2 regions of the Amycolatopsis sp. WQ 127309 genome follow, and region 2 is predicted to be linked to the other one. Evidence: predicted binding sites of a transcription regulator. Region 2 holds the regulator's gene; the other holds the start of a gene.

Region 1 (7,232 bases), 880 kb from region 2:
ACCGGAGAGGCCGACCGACGCGTTGACGAACCCGACGACCAGGATCCGCGCGGTGAGCCGGACGGCGGTGCTGACGCGCATCCGGCGGCGCAGCACGCGTACCGCGGCGAGCGCGAGCAGCGTGCTGACGAGCGGCGCGGTCAGCGTGCCGGCGAGCGCGGCGACCCAGGGGATCTCGCTGCCCGAACCGGCGCCTACGGCGACCTTCACCAGACCGGCGACCGCGAAGGCGCCGGTGATCTCGAGCAGGAACGCGCCGGCGTTGTAGAGGACGCGGCCGGCGACCTTCCGCGCGAGCAGCGTGCCGATGCCCGCGACCAGGTGCGCGGCCAGCACGACCTCGAACGGCGCGATGAAGAAACCGATGACGAGCGGGATCTCGGTGAAGGAGATGGTCCACGAGATGCCGCTGCGGACGTCGACGTTGATGCCGAGCTGCTCGGCGAGCAGGAACGCGACCGCGAGGACCGGGCCGATCCACAGCAGCTTGCTGTCCCAGTGGAACGGCAGCCACGAACCGACCGCGAACGCGGCGACGAGTCCCAGGCTCAGTACCGCGAAGGTGTAGGCGCGGAACCGGCGTTCGTCGGTCCGTGCCTCGGCGGAGGCCACGGGGAGCGGCGCGGTCGCGGGACCGCCCGGCCCGGGCTGCGCCACGGCGTCGCCGTGCGCGTTGGTCTCCGGCATCCGTTCTTCCCTCCCGGATTGCCCACCGGTCCTGATCCGTGACGTCAGGTGTGGACAAGGGCCATACCGTACCCCGTAGGGCGTACTCATGTCCCTTTCGAGACAGTAGGAGATCACCCCAGGGTTAACAATGCCTCGATAGCGCTGACCTGCGTGGACCAAGGGGTGAAACATCAGGTATCCCCTATCCCCGAGGCACCCTCTACGCATTCCGGGCCGGTTAGCGCTTCAATGTGCCCCATGCACAGCGATGTGATTGCCAGCGAGCACGCGACGCGGCTCGCGGCGGTGGACCCCCTCCTCCCCGGCTCCTCCCCCTTCGAGAGCACCGAAAACGCGGTGGTGCTGGACGTCGACCTCGGCGACTCGGCTGCCACCGGGCGCGCGTCCCGCGTCCAGGTGGACCGCGACGCCCCCAACGCGCCGTGGCGCGCGCTCACCGAGCACCGCCTCGACCTCCAGCTGGCGGGCCCGCAGCCGGCCGCCGCGCTCGACGCCCTACTCACCCGATGGGATGAACATCTGCGCGCGGTCGCCGAACCGGGCGACACCGAGACCGCCGCGGTCCTCCCGCGGGCCAGCCGGGACGCCGCCGGCACGCGCGAAATGCTGCACCACGGCTTCGCGCCGCTGCGCGTGGTCGCGGTCCGCCCGGCCGACCGGATGATCCCGGAGGGCCCGCGCGGCACCCCGGGCGTCAAGATCCGCCGGGCCGAGCCCGGTGACCTCGACACCGCGGTGGCGCTGGGGATGGAGCTGCACTCCTTCGACGCCCAGTACGGCACGGTGAACCTGCGCTCGGGCGTCGAGGACATCCTGGCCAAGGACCTCGCCGAGCAGCTCAACCGGCCGGAACCGCCGTTGTGGATCGCCGAGCTGTACGGCCGGGCGCTCGGCATGGTGAACGTCCAGCACCCCGGCGAGACCGGCTGGATCAGCGACCGCGTCAAGGCCGGGCGCGTCGGCTACCTGTCGTCCTTGGCCGTCGCCGAAGCGGCGCGGTCGTCCGGTGTCGGTACCGCGCTGTCGGCCCACGCCCACCAGGTGCTCGACGAGGAGGGCACCGACGTCGTCCTGCTGCACCACGCCGCGGCGAACCCGCTTTCGACGCCGTTCTGGTACGCCCAGGGCTACCGGCCGCTGTGGACGTATTGGCAGCGTCGCCCAGCCGTTCGGTGAACCACTGGCGGATTACCGGTCGCACTCCGTCCTTATAGGCTGGCGCCAGGACTCGAGGGATGGGGAGCCGAAGTGAACGAGCGGGACGCCGCGCCCAGAGCACCCGAGGGCGTCGACACGGAGAAGCCGTCCGCGGCCCGGATCTACGACTGGTACCTCGGCGGTACCCAGAACTGGGCCGTGGACCGCGAGTTCGGGCGGCGCGTCGAACAGCAGTGGCCGCTCGTGCGCCCCGGCTCCAAGCAGAACCGCGAGTTCATGAACCGCGCCGTGCGCGCGGCGCTCAAGGCCGGGATCCGCCAGTTCGTCGACCTCGGCTCCGGTGTCCCGACGGCCGGCAACGTCCACGAGGTCGTCGAGGCCGAGCTGCCGGACGAGCACGACGCGACGGTCGTCTACGTCGACTACGAGCCGGTCGCCGTCGCCCACGCGACGCTCATCCTCGAGGAGGAGGCGGCGACCGACTGGGCCGGCATCGTCCAGGCCGACATGCGCGACGCCAAGGCCGTGCTGCGCGCGGAAGAGACGAAGCGGCTCATCGACTTCTCGAAGCCGGTCTGCGTGATGATGATGGCGGTGCTGCACTTCGTCGGCCCGGACGACGACCCGCACGGCCTGCTCAAGGCGTACCGCGACGCGCTCGCGCCGGGCAGCTGGCTGGCGATCTCGCAGATGAGCGAGGGTGACGGCGAAGGCGAGTCGCTGGCCGGGCTGAGGTGGTTCGTCGAGCAGTACCGGAAGACGAGCAACCCGGTGTGGCTGCGCACCCGCGAGGAGATCGAGCCGCTGTTCGGCGACTGGCCGATCCTGGAGCCGGGCATCGTGCACCTGCCGGACTGGCGGCCCGACCGGAAGCTGAACGCACTGGAAGCCGAAGCCCGCCCGTACGCGTGGTGCGGTATCGCGGAGAAGCCGCTCGGATGAGCGAAGGAGCGCCGATCGCGCCCGCCGGGGTGGACACGGAGAAGCCGTCCGCCGCGCGCGTCTACGACTGGTACCTCGGCGGCAACCACCACTGGGCGGTCGACCGCGAGTTCGGCCGCCGCGTGGAGAAGGTGTGGCCGCTGATCCGGCCGATCTCGCGGCAGAACCGGGCGTTCATGAACCGCGTCGTCTCGGCCGCGGTGGACGCCGGCGTCCGCCAGTTCGTCGACCTCGGCTCCGGTGTACCGACCGCGGGCAACGTGCACGAGATCGTCCGGGAGCTGCTGCCTTTTGGTGAGCGCGCGTCGGTCGTCTACGTCGACTACGAGCCGGTGGCGGCCGCGCACTCCCGGCTGATCCTGGAGAAGGAAGACGCGACGGACTGGGCGGGCCTGGTCGAGCGCGACATCCGGCGGCCCGCGGAGATCTTCGCGGACGACGTCGTGTCGGACCTGATCGACTGGTCACGGCCGGTGTGCCTGCTGATGATCACGGTGATGCACTTCGTCGGCCCGTCGGACGATCCCGACGGCCTGATGGCGACGTACCGGGCGAAGCTGGCGCCGGGCAGCTGGCTGGCGCTGACGCACGGCACCTGCCGCGACGACGCCCCGCCGGCCCGCGCGGCCGAGGTTCGCGCGTTCATCGACGCCTACCGCGCCACGACGAACCCCGCGTGGCTGCGCACGGCGGAAGAACTGCTCCCCTGGTTCGGCGGCTGGCCGTTGCTCCCGCCGGGGATGACATCGTTGCCGGACTGGCGTCCCGACGAGCGTCCGACGGTGCTGGATCTGGAGACGCGGCCCTTCGCCTGGTGCGCGGTCGCGCGCCGCCCGAGCCTCTGACCTGCGCTTTCCCTGATCGCTGTGGGCGAACGCACCATCGGAAACAAACACACCCATCGGAGAGTTGAGCAAGGCAGACTCAACTACCCGAGGAGTGCACATGTCCGACACCCGCCTCCTGCCCGTGCTCCCGCTCGATGACGACGTCGTGCTGCCGGGCATGGTCGTCCCGCTCGACCTCACCGACACCGAGACGCGGGCCGCGGTGGAGTCCGCCCAGGCCGGCACGCCCAGCCAGGCGTCCTTCCCCGGCATCCGGTCGACCGGCGCCACCAAGGCCGAAGTCCTGATCGTGCCGCGCGTCCACGGCGAGTACGCCGAGTACGGCACCGTCGCGACCGTCGAGCGCATCGGGCGTGTGCCCGGTGGCAAGGCCGCCGTGCTGCTGCGCGGCACCGCCCGCGCGCTCGTCGGCCGGATGGCCGACGGTCCCGGCGCCGCCCGCTGGGTGCACGCCGAGGACGCCCCCGAAACCACCGGCGACCAGACCGCGAAGCTCGCGGCCGAGTACAAGGCCGTCGTCATCTCGATCCTCCAGCAGCGCGGCGGCTGGCAGCTGATCGACGCCGTCCAGCAGGTCGAGGACCCGTCCGCGGTCGCCGACCTGTCCGGCAACGCGCCCTACCTCGACACCGACCGGAAGGTCGAGCTGCTCACCACGCTCGACGTCACCGCGCGCCTGGAGAAGGCGCTCGAGTGGAGCAAGGAGCACCTGGCCGAGCTCGAGGTCACCGACACGATCCGCAAGGACGTCTCCGAAGGCATGGAGAAGCAGCAGAAGGAGTTCCTGCTGCGCCGCCAGCTCGAAGCGATCCGCAAGGAGCTGGGCGAGCTCGACGGCAGCACCGACGACACGGACTACCGCGCCCGCGTCGAAGGCGCCGAACTGCCCGATGCCGTGAAGAAGGCCGCGCTGGCCGAGGTGGACAAGCTGGACCGGACGTCCGAGCAGTCCCCCGAGGGCGGATGGATCCGCACCTGGCTGGACACCGTCCTGGAGCTGCCGTGGAACGAGCGCACCGAGGACGTCTACGACATCGCGGCCGCGCGCGCCGTGCTGGACGCCGACCACGCGGGCCTCGACGACGTCAAGGAACGCATCATCGAGTACCTGGCCGTCCGGAAGCGTCGCGCGGAGTCGGGTCTCGGCCCGGTCGGCGGACGTCGTTCCGGCGCGGTGCTCGCCCTCGCGGGCCCTCCCGGGGTCGGCAAGACGTCGCTGGGTGAGTCCGTCGCGAAGGCCATGGGCCGCAAGTTCGTCCGCGTCGCCCTCGGCGGCATCCGCGACGAGGCGGAGATCCGCGGTCACCGCCGCACCTACGTCGGCGCGCTGCCCGGCCGGATCGTCCGCGCCATCAAGGAAGCCGGCTCGATGAACCCGGTCGTGCTGCTCGACGAGATCGACAAGATCGGCGCCGACTACCGCGGCGACCCGACCGCGGCGCTGCTCGAAGTGCTGGACCCGGAACAGAACCACACGTTCCGCGACCACTACCTCGAGGTCGAGCTGGACCTGTCCGACGTCGTGTTCCTGGCGACGGCCAACGCCCTGGAGACCATCCCCGGCCCGCTGCTGGACCGGATGGAACTGGTGACGCTGGACGGCTACACCGAGCACGAGAAGGTCACCATCGCCCGCGACCACCTGCTCCCCCGCGAGCTGGAGCGCGCCGGCCTGAGCACGGACGACGTCGCGCTGACGGACGCCGCGTTCAGCCGGATCGCCGCCGAGTACACCCGCGAGGCGGGTGTGCGCGCCGCGAACCGCACGATCGCGAAGGTGCTGCGCAAGATCGCGACGAAGGTGGCGCTGGACCAGGTGTCCTTGCCGCTCACGATCGACGACGCCGACCTCGAGACCTACCTGGGCCGGCCGCGTCACCTGCCGGAGTCGTCGCTGCCCGCGTCGACCCAGCGGACCGCGACCCCGGGCGTGGCCACGGGCCTGGCGGTGACGGGGGCCGGCGGTGACGTCCTCTACATCGAGGCGTCGCTGGCGGACCAGGAGTCCGGCGCGTCCGGGCTGCAGCTGACCGGCCAGCTCGGCGACGTGATGAAGGAGTCCGTCCAGATCGCGCTGTCCTACCTGCGCTCGCACGGCGCGGAGCTGGAACTGCCGGTCGGTGACCTGAAGAACCGCGGCATCCACGTCCACGTGCCGGCCGGCGCGGTCCCGAAGGACGGGCCGAGCGCGGGCGTCACGATGACGACGGCGCTGGCGTCGCTGCTCTCGGGCCGCGTGGTGAAGGCGGACGTCGCGATGACGGGCGAGGTGTCCCTGACCGGCCGCGTCCTCCCGATCGGCGGTGTCAAGCAGAAGCTGCTGGCCGCCCACCGGGCGGGGATGAAGACGGTGATCATCCCGCAGCGCAACGAGCCGGACCTGGACGACGTCCCGGCCGAGGTGCTGTCCCAGCTGGACGTCCACGCGGTGGCGAACGTCCGCGAGGTCCTGGACCTCGCCCTGACCCCGGCTTCGACGCCGGTCGCCCAGGCGGCGTAACCCCGAACGCCGCCACCTGAACGGCCGGTTTCCCTGTCCCCCAAGGGAAACCGGCCGTTTCCCTATGTCCGGACCGGGGCGGTCGACTCGCGTTCGACCAGGGAGACGTCGATCGTCACCGGGTGCTTCGGGCGTTCGCTCTTCTCGATCGAGTCCATCAGGATGGACACCGCCGTCGACGCTTTGCGGGCGATGTCCTGCGACACCGTCGTCAGCTTCGGTGTGACGTAGTTGCAGAGGTCGAGGTCGTCGAAGCCGACCACCGAGATGTCCTCCGGGACGCGTGCGCCCGCCTCGGTCAGGCCGTGGACGATGCCGACCGCGAGGATGTCCGCCGTCGCGAACAATGCCGTCATGCCCGGGTGGCGATCCGCGAGAGCCAGGCCCAGGTCGTGGCCTTCGGCGTACGTCGTGTTGACCGTCTCCACCAGGTCCGGCCGGGCGACGCCGGCGTCCGCGAAGGCCTGGCAGAAGCCCTCGAAGCGTTCGTGGACCACGCCTACGCCGCTGAACGCCGGGCCGGCGAACAGGATCCTGCGGTGGCCGAGGTCCAGGAGGTGCCGGGCCGCGAGGCGGGCGCCCGCGAAGTCGTCCGAGCGTGTGCCCGTCGTCAGGCGGTTCGCCGAGTAGCTGTCGATCGCGACGACGTGGACCGCGCCGATCGTCTTCTTCGTCAGGTTGCCGACCTTCTCGTCGAGGAAGCCCAGCAGGATCGCGCCGTCGAGGCTCCACGACCGCAGTGCCTCGGCGACCTCGTCCGGGTGGGCGACGCCGCGCAGCAGCAGGTGGTAGCCGTACTTGCGCAGCTCGCGCTCGATCAGGCCGACGATCGCCATGGTGTGCGGGCTGATCATCAGGCTGTCCTCGTCGGCGGCCGGCACCAGTAGGCCGACCAGCCGCGACGCCTTGGTCGCGAGGCTGCGGGCCGACGCGCTCGGGACGTAGCCGAGCTCGGCCGCGATGCGCTGGACCTTCTCGATGGTCCCGGGTGAGACGCGCGCGCGGTTGCCGTTCATCACGTTCGACACGGTCATCATGCTCACGCCCGCCTGCTCGGCGACCTCCCGCAGCGTGACGCGCACCCTCGGACTCCT
Region 2 (7,232 bases):
GGCGGCATCGAGTTCCACGTCCGCGCCGTCGACGGCGGCTGGGTCTCGCGCGCCATCGTCAGCCACACGCAGCCCGGCGACGTCTGGCGGCTCGGGCCGCCACTGGGCCGGCTGGCGGTCGACCGCGAGGCCGCGCGGAACGTGCTGATGATCGCCGGCGGCACCGGCATCGCGCCGCTGCGCTCGATCCTCGACCACCTCGCGCTGTGGGGCGAGAACCCCAAGGTGCGCCTCTTCTACGGCGGCGCGGCCCGTGAGGACCTCTACGACCTCGAAGAACTGCGGGCGCTCGCCTCCATCAACCCCTGGCTGAACGTGACGCCGGTGGTGGAACGCGGCGGCGACGTCCCCGGGTTCGAGCAGGGCACGCTCGCCGAGGCCGTCACGCGCTACGGCTCCTGGCCGGGGCACCACGTCCTCGTCTCCGGCTCACCGGCGATGATCCGGGCGACCGTCTCGCGGATGCTGGTCGCGGGCAGCGCGCTGGACCAGATCCAGTACGACCCGTTCACGATCGACTAGTCGCCGATAATGGTGACGCACCCGTCCGATGAATGAGTCGGGCCGGCTCCGGCAATTGTTACGGGTTTTCGTGAATCCTTCCGGGTGATCGTTTTTACGCAGTGCCAGGCTGAGTTGACCGCGCGTGGCGAAATTGCTCCGTTCGAGGGGAACGCGCGGAATCACGCGCATCTGCACGGGAATGCGCCTACAGTCGGGAACCCTCGGGGGCGGTACCGCTACAGCTGTGCCGCGTGGACGGCGCCAAAAAGCCATGCACGACTGGAGAAAACCGTTCCCGATGACTGCTGAATCCGTGAAGATCCCCACCCTGCCCGTGTCCACCCCCGTTCCCGTTTCGGCTGGAGAGGGCCGAGAGATGGCCCGGCTGATCCGGGAAAGTTTTGCGGTGGTCGAGGCGAAAGCCGACGAACTCGCGCAGTACTTCTACGGTGCGTTGTTCGTGGTCGCGCCCGATTGCCGTGACCTGTTCCCGGTCTCCATGACGACCCAGCGCAGCAGGCTGCTGCGCGCGCTGGTGTACGTCGTGCAGATGGTCGACCGGCCGGACGAGCTCGTCACCTTCCTCGGCCAGCTGGGCCGCGACCACCGCAAGTTCGCGGTCGTCGCGCGCCACTACGACGCCGTCGGGATCGCCCTGCTCGCGGCGCTGAAGCGGTTCCTCAAGGACAAGTGGACGCCCGAGGTGGAGTCCGCGTGGTCCACGGCGTACGGGATCATCGCCAAGACCATGCGCGAGGCCGCCCAGGCCGAGACCGGGCCGGCGTCGTGGTCGGCGACCGTGCTCGAGCACCGGAAGCTCACCCGCGACGTCGCGCTGGTCAAGGTGCAGACCGAGGGCCTGCTCCCGTACCGCGCCGGCGGTTACGTCAGCGTGGAGGTGCCGCAACGACCGCGGTTGTGGCGGTACCTCTCGCCGGCGAACGCGCCCCGCGGCGACGGCCAGCTCACCTTCCACGTGCGGACCGTGCCGGGCGGCTGGGTCAGCGGCGCCATCGTCAACCACACCAAGCAGGGTGACGTCTGGCGGCTCGGGCCGTCGATGGGCGCGCTGAGCGTGCGGCCGAGCACGACGAAGAAACGGCTGCTGATGATCGCCGGCGGCACCGGGCTCACGCCGTTGCTCGCCATCCTCGACGACCTCCAGCGGTGGAAGCGGAACCCGCCGGTGCACCTGTTCTTCGGCGGCCGCAGACCGGAAGATCTCTACGCGCTGGAAGATTTGCGACGGCTGAGCGCTACGTCGAAGTGGCTTACGGTAACCCCGGTTACCGAAGAGGGCGCTTTGTCCGGCGGCGACCGCGGCACGCTCGCCCACGCCGTCACCCAGCGCGGCACGTGGAAGAACCACGACGTGCTCGTTTCCGGATCTCCGCAGATGATCCAGGCGACCATTGCGAAACTGCTGACCAAGGGCGTCGATCTGGAACGAATATCGTACGACCCGTTCACGCTCGACTGATCGCTCGCTATCGTCGCCGATATGGAGACGACTATTCCGGTTTCGGGCGGCATCGGCGGTTACCTGGCGGAACCCGAGGGAGCGGGGCCGCACCCGGGCGTGGTGCTCATCCACGACGCGTTCGGGCTGAGCCAGGACACCCGGACCATCACCGACCGCTTCGCCGGCGAGGGCTTCCTGGCCCTCAGCCCCGACCTGTACTCGCGCGGCGGCATGCGCCGGTGCGTGCGGCGCGTGTTCTCGGACATGTTCGCGAACCGGGGCCAGGCGTTCGACGACATCGAGGCGTCCCGCGCGCTCCTGGCCGCGCGCCCGGACTGCAGCGGCCGGATCGGCATCGCCGGGTTCTGCATGGGCGGCGGCTTCGCGCTCGTGGCGGCGTCGCGCGGCTTCCAGGCGTCCGCGCCCTACTACGGCCAGCTGCCGAAGAACCTGTCCGTGCTGGACGACGCCTGCCCGATCGTCGCGAGCTTCGGCCAGAAGGACTTCGGCCTGCGCGGCGCGGCCGCGAAACTCGAGACGGCACTCACCGAGCGTGAGATCCCGCACGACGTCAAGGAGTACCCGGGCGCCAGCCACGGGTTCGCCAACAAGATCGACGTCGCGGCGCCGCTGAACCTGCTGCTCAAGGTCGTCGGCTTCACCTACCACCACGAAGCGTCCGAGGACGCGTGGCGCCGGGTGACGGACTTCTTCGGTGAACACCTGGACCGACCTTCGCGCTGAGCCGACCGGAGCAGGAAAACCGCCGAATGGCGGTAGTTCGTTGACCGTTGTGCCCGAATCGACTTATGGTCTAGACCACATCTCCCCCGGATGTGCTCGTTCGCCCTCCCTCCGGAACGACGTCGTTCCCCCTTCGAGGAGCCGAAATGACCTTGAAGCGCAAGCTCTTGGCGGCCGCCGCCGGTGCGATCCTCGCGCCGGTGCTGGTGGTCGTCCTCCCTGCCGCCTCAGCCAGTGCCCACGGTTACATCTCCGACCCACCCAGCAGGCAGGCCAACTGCGCGGCGGGGAAGGTGCCGAACTGCGGGCAGATCGTCTACGAACCCCAGAGCGTCGAGGGCCCGAAGGGCCTGCGCAGCTGCAACGGCGGCCTGTCCCAGTTCGCCGAGCTGGCCGACGAGTCGAAGCCGTGGCCGGCCAAGTCCGTCGGCACGACGGTGACGTTCAACTGGGTGTTCACCGCCCGGCACGCCACGTCGAGCTACGACTACTACGTCGGCAACACCCGCGTCGCGACGTTCCCCGGCAACAACCAGCAGCCGCCGGCGACGCTGTCGCACACGGTGAACCTCTCGGGCTATTCAGGCCGGGTGAAGGTGCTGGCCATCTGGAACATCTCCGACACGTCCAACGCGTTCTACAGCTGCGTCGACCTCCAGATCGGTGGCGGCGGCACGACGACCCCGCCGCCCACCACCACGCCGCCCCCGACCACGACCCCGCCGCCCACCACGACCCCGCCCCCGACCACGACCCCGCCGGCCGGCGGAACGTGGGCCGCGGGCACGGCGTACAAGGCCGGTGACGTCGTCACGTACGGCGGCGCGAGCTACCGCTGCCTCCAGCCGCACACGGCGATCGCGGGCTGGGAGCCGCCGAACACCCCGGCCCTCTGGCAGCGCCAGTGAGGTTCCTGCTGGTCGCCGTCGCACTGCTGCTGGCCGGATGCGGCAGCGGCGCGACGGCGGCCGCCCCGGCGTACAACGCGGCCGACGTGATGTTCCTGCAGATGCTGATCCCCCAGAACCAGCAGGGCATCGAGATCGCCCGGCTGGCGCAGACGCGGCAGCTGCCCGCCGACCTGAAGGTCCTGGCGGCGGCGATCGAGTCGACGCAGCAGACCGAGATCAACGACATGAAGAGCTGGCTGAGCAGCTGGAACCAGCCGGAAACGATGGACATGAACCCGGCGGCCCACGCCGGCCACGGCGGCATGAAGATGACCGCCCCGGACCTGGTCGGCACGCTGAAGACCGCACCGGACACGGAGTTCGGCCGCAAGTTCCTGGACGTCCTGACGGGTCAGCAGCAAGGAGCCGTCGAGCTGGCCCAGACGGAGAACGGCACGAGCGGCGGCGTCAACGCCCAGGCCCGCGACCTGGCCCGCCGCGTCATCGATTCGCGCAGCGCCGAAGTGAAGCAGCTGCTGAACTTCAAGCCCTGACGCGCCCGGGGCTTGAAAGCCGTGAAGGCCTCCTTACCGGCTCTTATGGCCGGTAAGGAGGCTCGGAGTCATGGGGTCGTTGCAACACCACCTCGATGAAAGGTGGAGTTGCCGATGGTTCGAGCGCATCGCTGGCTGCCCAGGTCAGTGCAGCTGGAGTTCTGGGACCACATCCGGGCAGGAAAGGCGGCGAAGCCGGCCGCGCGAGCGGCCGGCTTCGCCCCCGCCACCGGAGTCCGGCTGTTCCGCCACGCTGGCGGGGTGAGCAGCAACGCACCCACCCGCCCCGGTCCGCTCCGGTTGAGCATCACTGAGCGGGACGAGATCGCCTGCCTGACCGCCGCAGGTCACGGGCCCCGCGCGATCGGCAGGATGATCGGCCGGTCGGCTTCGACGGTGTCGCGGGAGCTGGCCCGCAACACCGGCCTGACCGGGAACTACCGGCCCAGCAGCGCCCAGCACCGCGCCGAACACCGCGCGAAACGACCCAAGACCGCGAAGCTGGCCGCTGATCCGGTACTGCGGGCGGTGGTGCAGGCCGGGCTGAACCGCAAGTGGTCACCACGGCAGATCTCCGAAAGACTGGCCCTGGACTTCCCCGACCGGCCGGAGATGCGGGTGTCACACGAAACGATCTACCAATCACTGTACGTCCAAAGCCGCGGAGCGTTGCGCCGGGAACTGACCGCGGCGCTGCGGACCGGACGAGCACTGCGGATGCCGAGACGGCAAACCCAGGCCCGCCGGGAACGACCGTCGGGCCGGATCCAGGACATGGTCAACATCAGCGAACGTCCCGCCGAGGCCGCCGACCGGGCAGTCCCGGGGCACTGGGAAGGTGACCTGATCCTGGGCAAAGACAACCGGTCGGCGATCGGGACGCTGGTGGAGCGTTCGACCCGGTTTGTGATGTTGCTGCACCTGCCCGACGGGCGAGACGCAGCCACCGTCGCCGCGGCGATGACCGAGATGATCGCGACGTTGCCGCCGTTGCTGCTGGGGTCGCTGACCTGGGATCAGGGCAAGGAGATGGCGCATCACCGGACGATCACCCTGGCCACGGGGCTGGATATCTATTTTTGCGATCCGCATTCGCCGTGGCAGCGGGGGTCCAACGAGAACACCAACGGTCTGCTCCGGCAGTACTTTCCGAAAGGCACCGACCTGTCTCAGCACACAGCTGAGGACCTGGCGGAGGTCGCGGCTGAGCTGAACGGGCGACCGCGGGAGACCCTCGGCTGGCGAACACCAGCCGAGGTCCTCACGAAGCTACTGTTGGATCAACCAACGACAGGTGTTGCAACCACCGCGTGAATCCGCCAGGCCTTCACGGACCTTGCGGACTAACGGCGCTTGGGGCGCCAGACCACCATCGCGGTCTGCTGGTTCATCGGCACCAGGTCCCGGCGGTAGGAAGCGTGTGCCGCCGCAGCGGCCTGCTCCCCGGCGGCGTACGCCGCGGCCAGTTCCTCGGTGATCTCCGACAGCCTCGCCCGCAGCGCGTCGACCTGGTTCTCCAGCTCGATGATGCGCTTGATGCCGGCCAGGTTCACGCCGTCTTCCTGGGACAACCGCTGGACCTCGCGCAGCAGCGCGATGTCCCGCATCGAGTAGCGGCGCCCGCCACCGGAGGTGCGGCCCGGCGACACCAGGCCCTGCCGGTCGTAGGTGCGCAACGTCTGCGCGTGCATCCCCGCCAGCTGGGCCGCCACCGAGATGACGAACACCGGAGTCTCTTCGTCCCCCTCCGGGGGAATCCCGCCGAACATCCCACTCACCTGCCTTCGAGCAGCTCAGTGATCTCCGGCCGGGGGTCGTGCCCGGCCATCGCCTCGGCGTACGACTGCAGAGCCTCGCGCGCCTTGTCGTCCAGTTTGGCGGGAATCGCCGCTTGCAGGGTGACGAGCAGGTCACCTTGCGATCCGTCGCGCTTCGCGATGCCCTTGCCGCGCACGCGCAGCACCCGCCCGCTCGCCGTGCCCGGGGGCACCTTGAGCGAGACCTTGCCCTCGAGGGTCGGCACCGTGATCGTGGTGCCGAGCGTGAGCTCGGTGAAGTCCACCGGCACCGCGATCGTCAGGTCGAGCGCCTTGCGCCCGAACAACGCGTGCGGAGCCACGTGCACCCGGACGTACAGATCGCCCGCCTGCGCGCCACCCCGGCCCGGCTCGCCCTGGCCGGCCAGCCGGATGCGCTGGTCGTCGTCGACGCCCGGCGGGATCCGGACGGTCAGCGTGCGGGTCCGCGTGCTGATGCCTTCGCCGCCGCACTCGGGGCACGGGTCGTCGATGATCTGCCCGCGGCCGCGGCAGTCGCGGCACGGCTCCGAGAACGCGAACGCGCCCTGGCTCCGGCTGACCAGCCCCGACCCACTGCAGGTCGGACAGGTCCGCGGCGACGTGCCCGGCTTCGCGCCGTTGCCACCGCACGTCGAACAGGTCGCCGGGCTCGACAGCCGCAGCGGCAGGGTCGCGCCCTTGACCGCTTCGGCGAAGTCGATCCGGACGTCCGTCTCGACGTCGGCACCGCGCTGCGGCCGGTTCGCCGTCGCGCCGGCCGACGACCGGCCGCGGCCGAACAGCCCGCCGAGGATGTCGCCGAGCCCGCCCATCCCGCCCTGCTGGCCCGCACCCGCGCCGGCCTGGCCGAAGATGTCGCCCATGTCGAAGCCGCCGGAACCGCCGCCGGTGGGGAAGTTGAACCCACCGCCACCCGAGCCGCCGAACAGGCGCCGCGCCTCGTCGTACTCCTTGCGCTTGCTGGCGTCGGAGAGCACGCCGTAGGCCTCGGAGACCGACTTGAACTTCTGCTCCGCCTGCGCGTTGCCGGCGTTCGCGTCCGGGTGGTTCTCCTTGGCCAGCTTGCGGTAGGCCTTCTTGATCTCGTCCGCCGTGGCGTCGGAGGAGACGCCCAGTTCCCGGTAGAAGTCCTTACCGATCCATTCCCGAGCACTCATCGGGCGCCTCCTCCTTCCGCTGGAACCGGATACTGCTTACTGCTGCTGCTCATCGAGTCCGCCGTCGAGCGGCAGCTCGCCACCGACCGGCGGGTCCACCGGGGCCGCGCCGGGCTCGTGGT

The links. The regulator HspR, encoded in region 2, represses chaperone genes until heat shock. The targets are predictions, from matches to a motif close to ANNTTGAGTNNNNNNNACTCAANNT.
Region 1: a site for HspR is predicted at 3,697-3,721, ahead of lon (endopeptidase La). Genes of this name have one in related genera too.

The regions. Positions count from the first base shown of each region.
Region 1 is NZ_CP095481.1:3,323,699-3,330,930, reverse strand. It holds gene MUY22_RS15530 (bifunctional diguanylate cyclase/phosphodiesterase) at 1-687, opposite strand, end outside; gene MUY22_RS15525 (GNAT family N-acetyltransferase) at 928-1,866, shown strand; gene MUY22_RS15520 (SAM-dependent methyltransferase) at 1,939-2,790, shown strand; gene MUY22_RS15515 (SAM-dependent methyltransferase) at 2,787-3,635, shown strand; gene lon (endopeptidase La) at 3,736-6,138, shown strand; gene MUY22_RS15505 (LacI family DNA-binding transcriptional regulator) at 6,201-7,220, opposite strand.
Region 2 is NZ_CP095481.1:2,442,027-2,449,258, forward strand. It holds gene MUY22_RS11140 (globin domain-containing protein) at 1-522, shown strand, start outside; gene MUY22_RS11145 (globin domain-containing protein) at 881-1,984, shown strand; gene MUY22_RS11150 (dienelactone hydrolase family protein) at 2,006-2,710, shown strand; gene MUY22_RS11155 (lytic polysaccharide monooxygenase) at 2,857-3,618, shown strand; gene MUY22_RS11160 (DUF305 domain-containing protein) at 3,615-4,154, shown strand; gene MUY22_RS11165 (IS30 family transposase) at 4,269-5,468, shown strand; gene MUY22_RS11170 (heat shock protein transcriptional repressor HspR) at 5,498-5,923, opposite strand; gene dnaJ (molecular chaperone DnaJ) at 5,929-7,110, opposite strand; gene grpE (nucleotide exchange factor GrpE) at 7,147-7,232, opposite strand, start outside.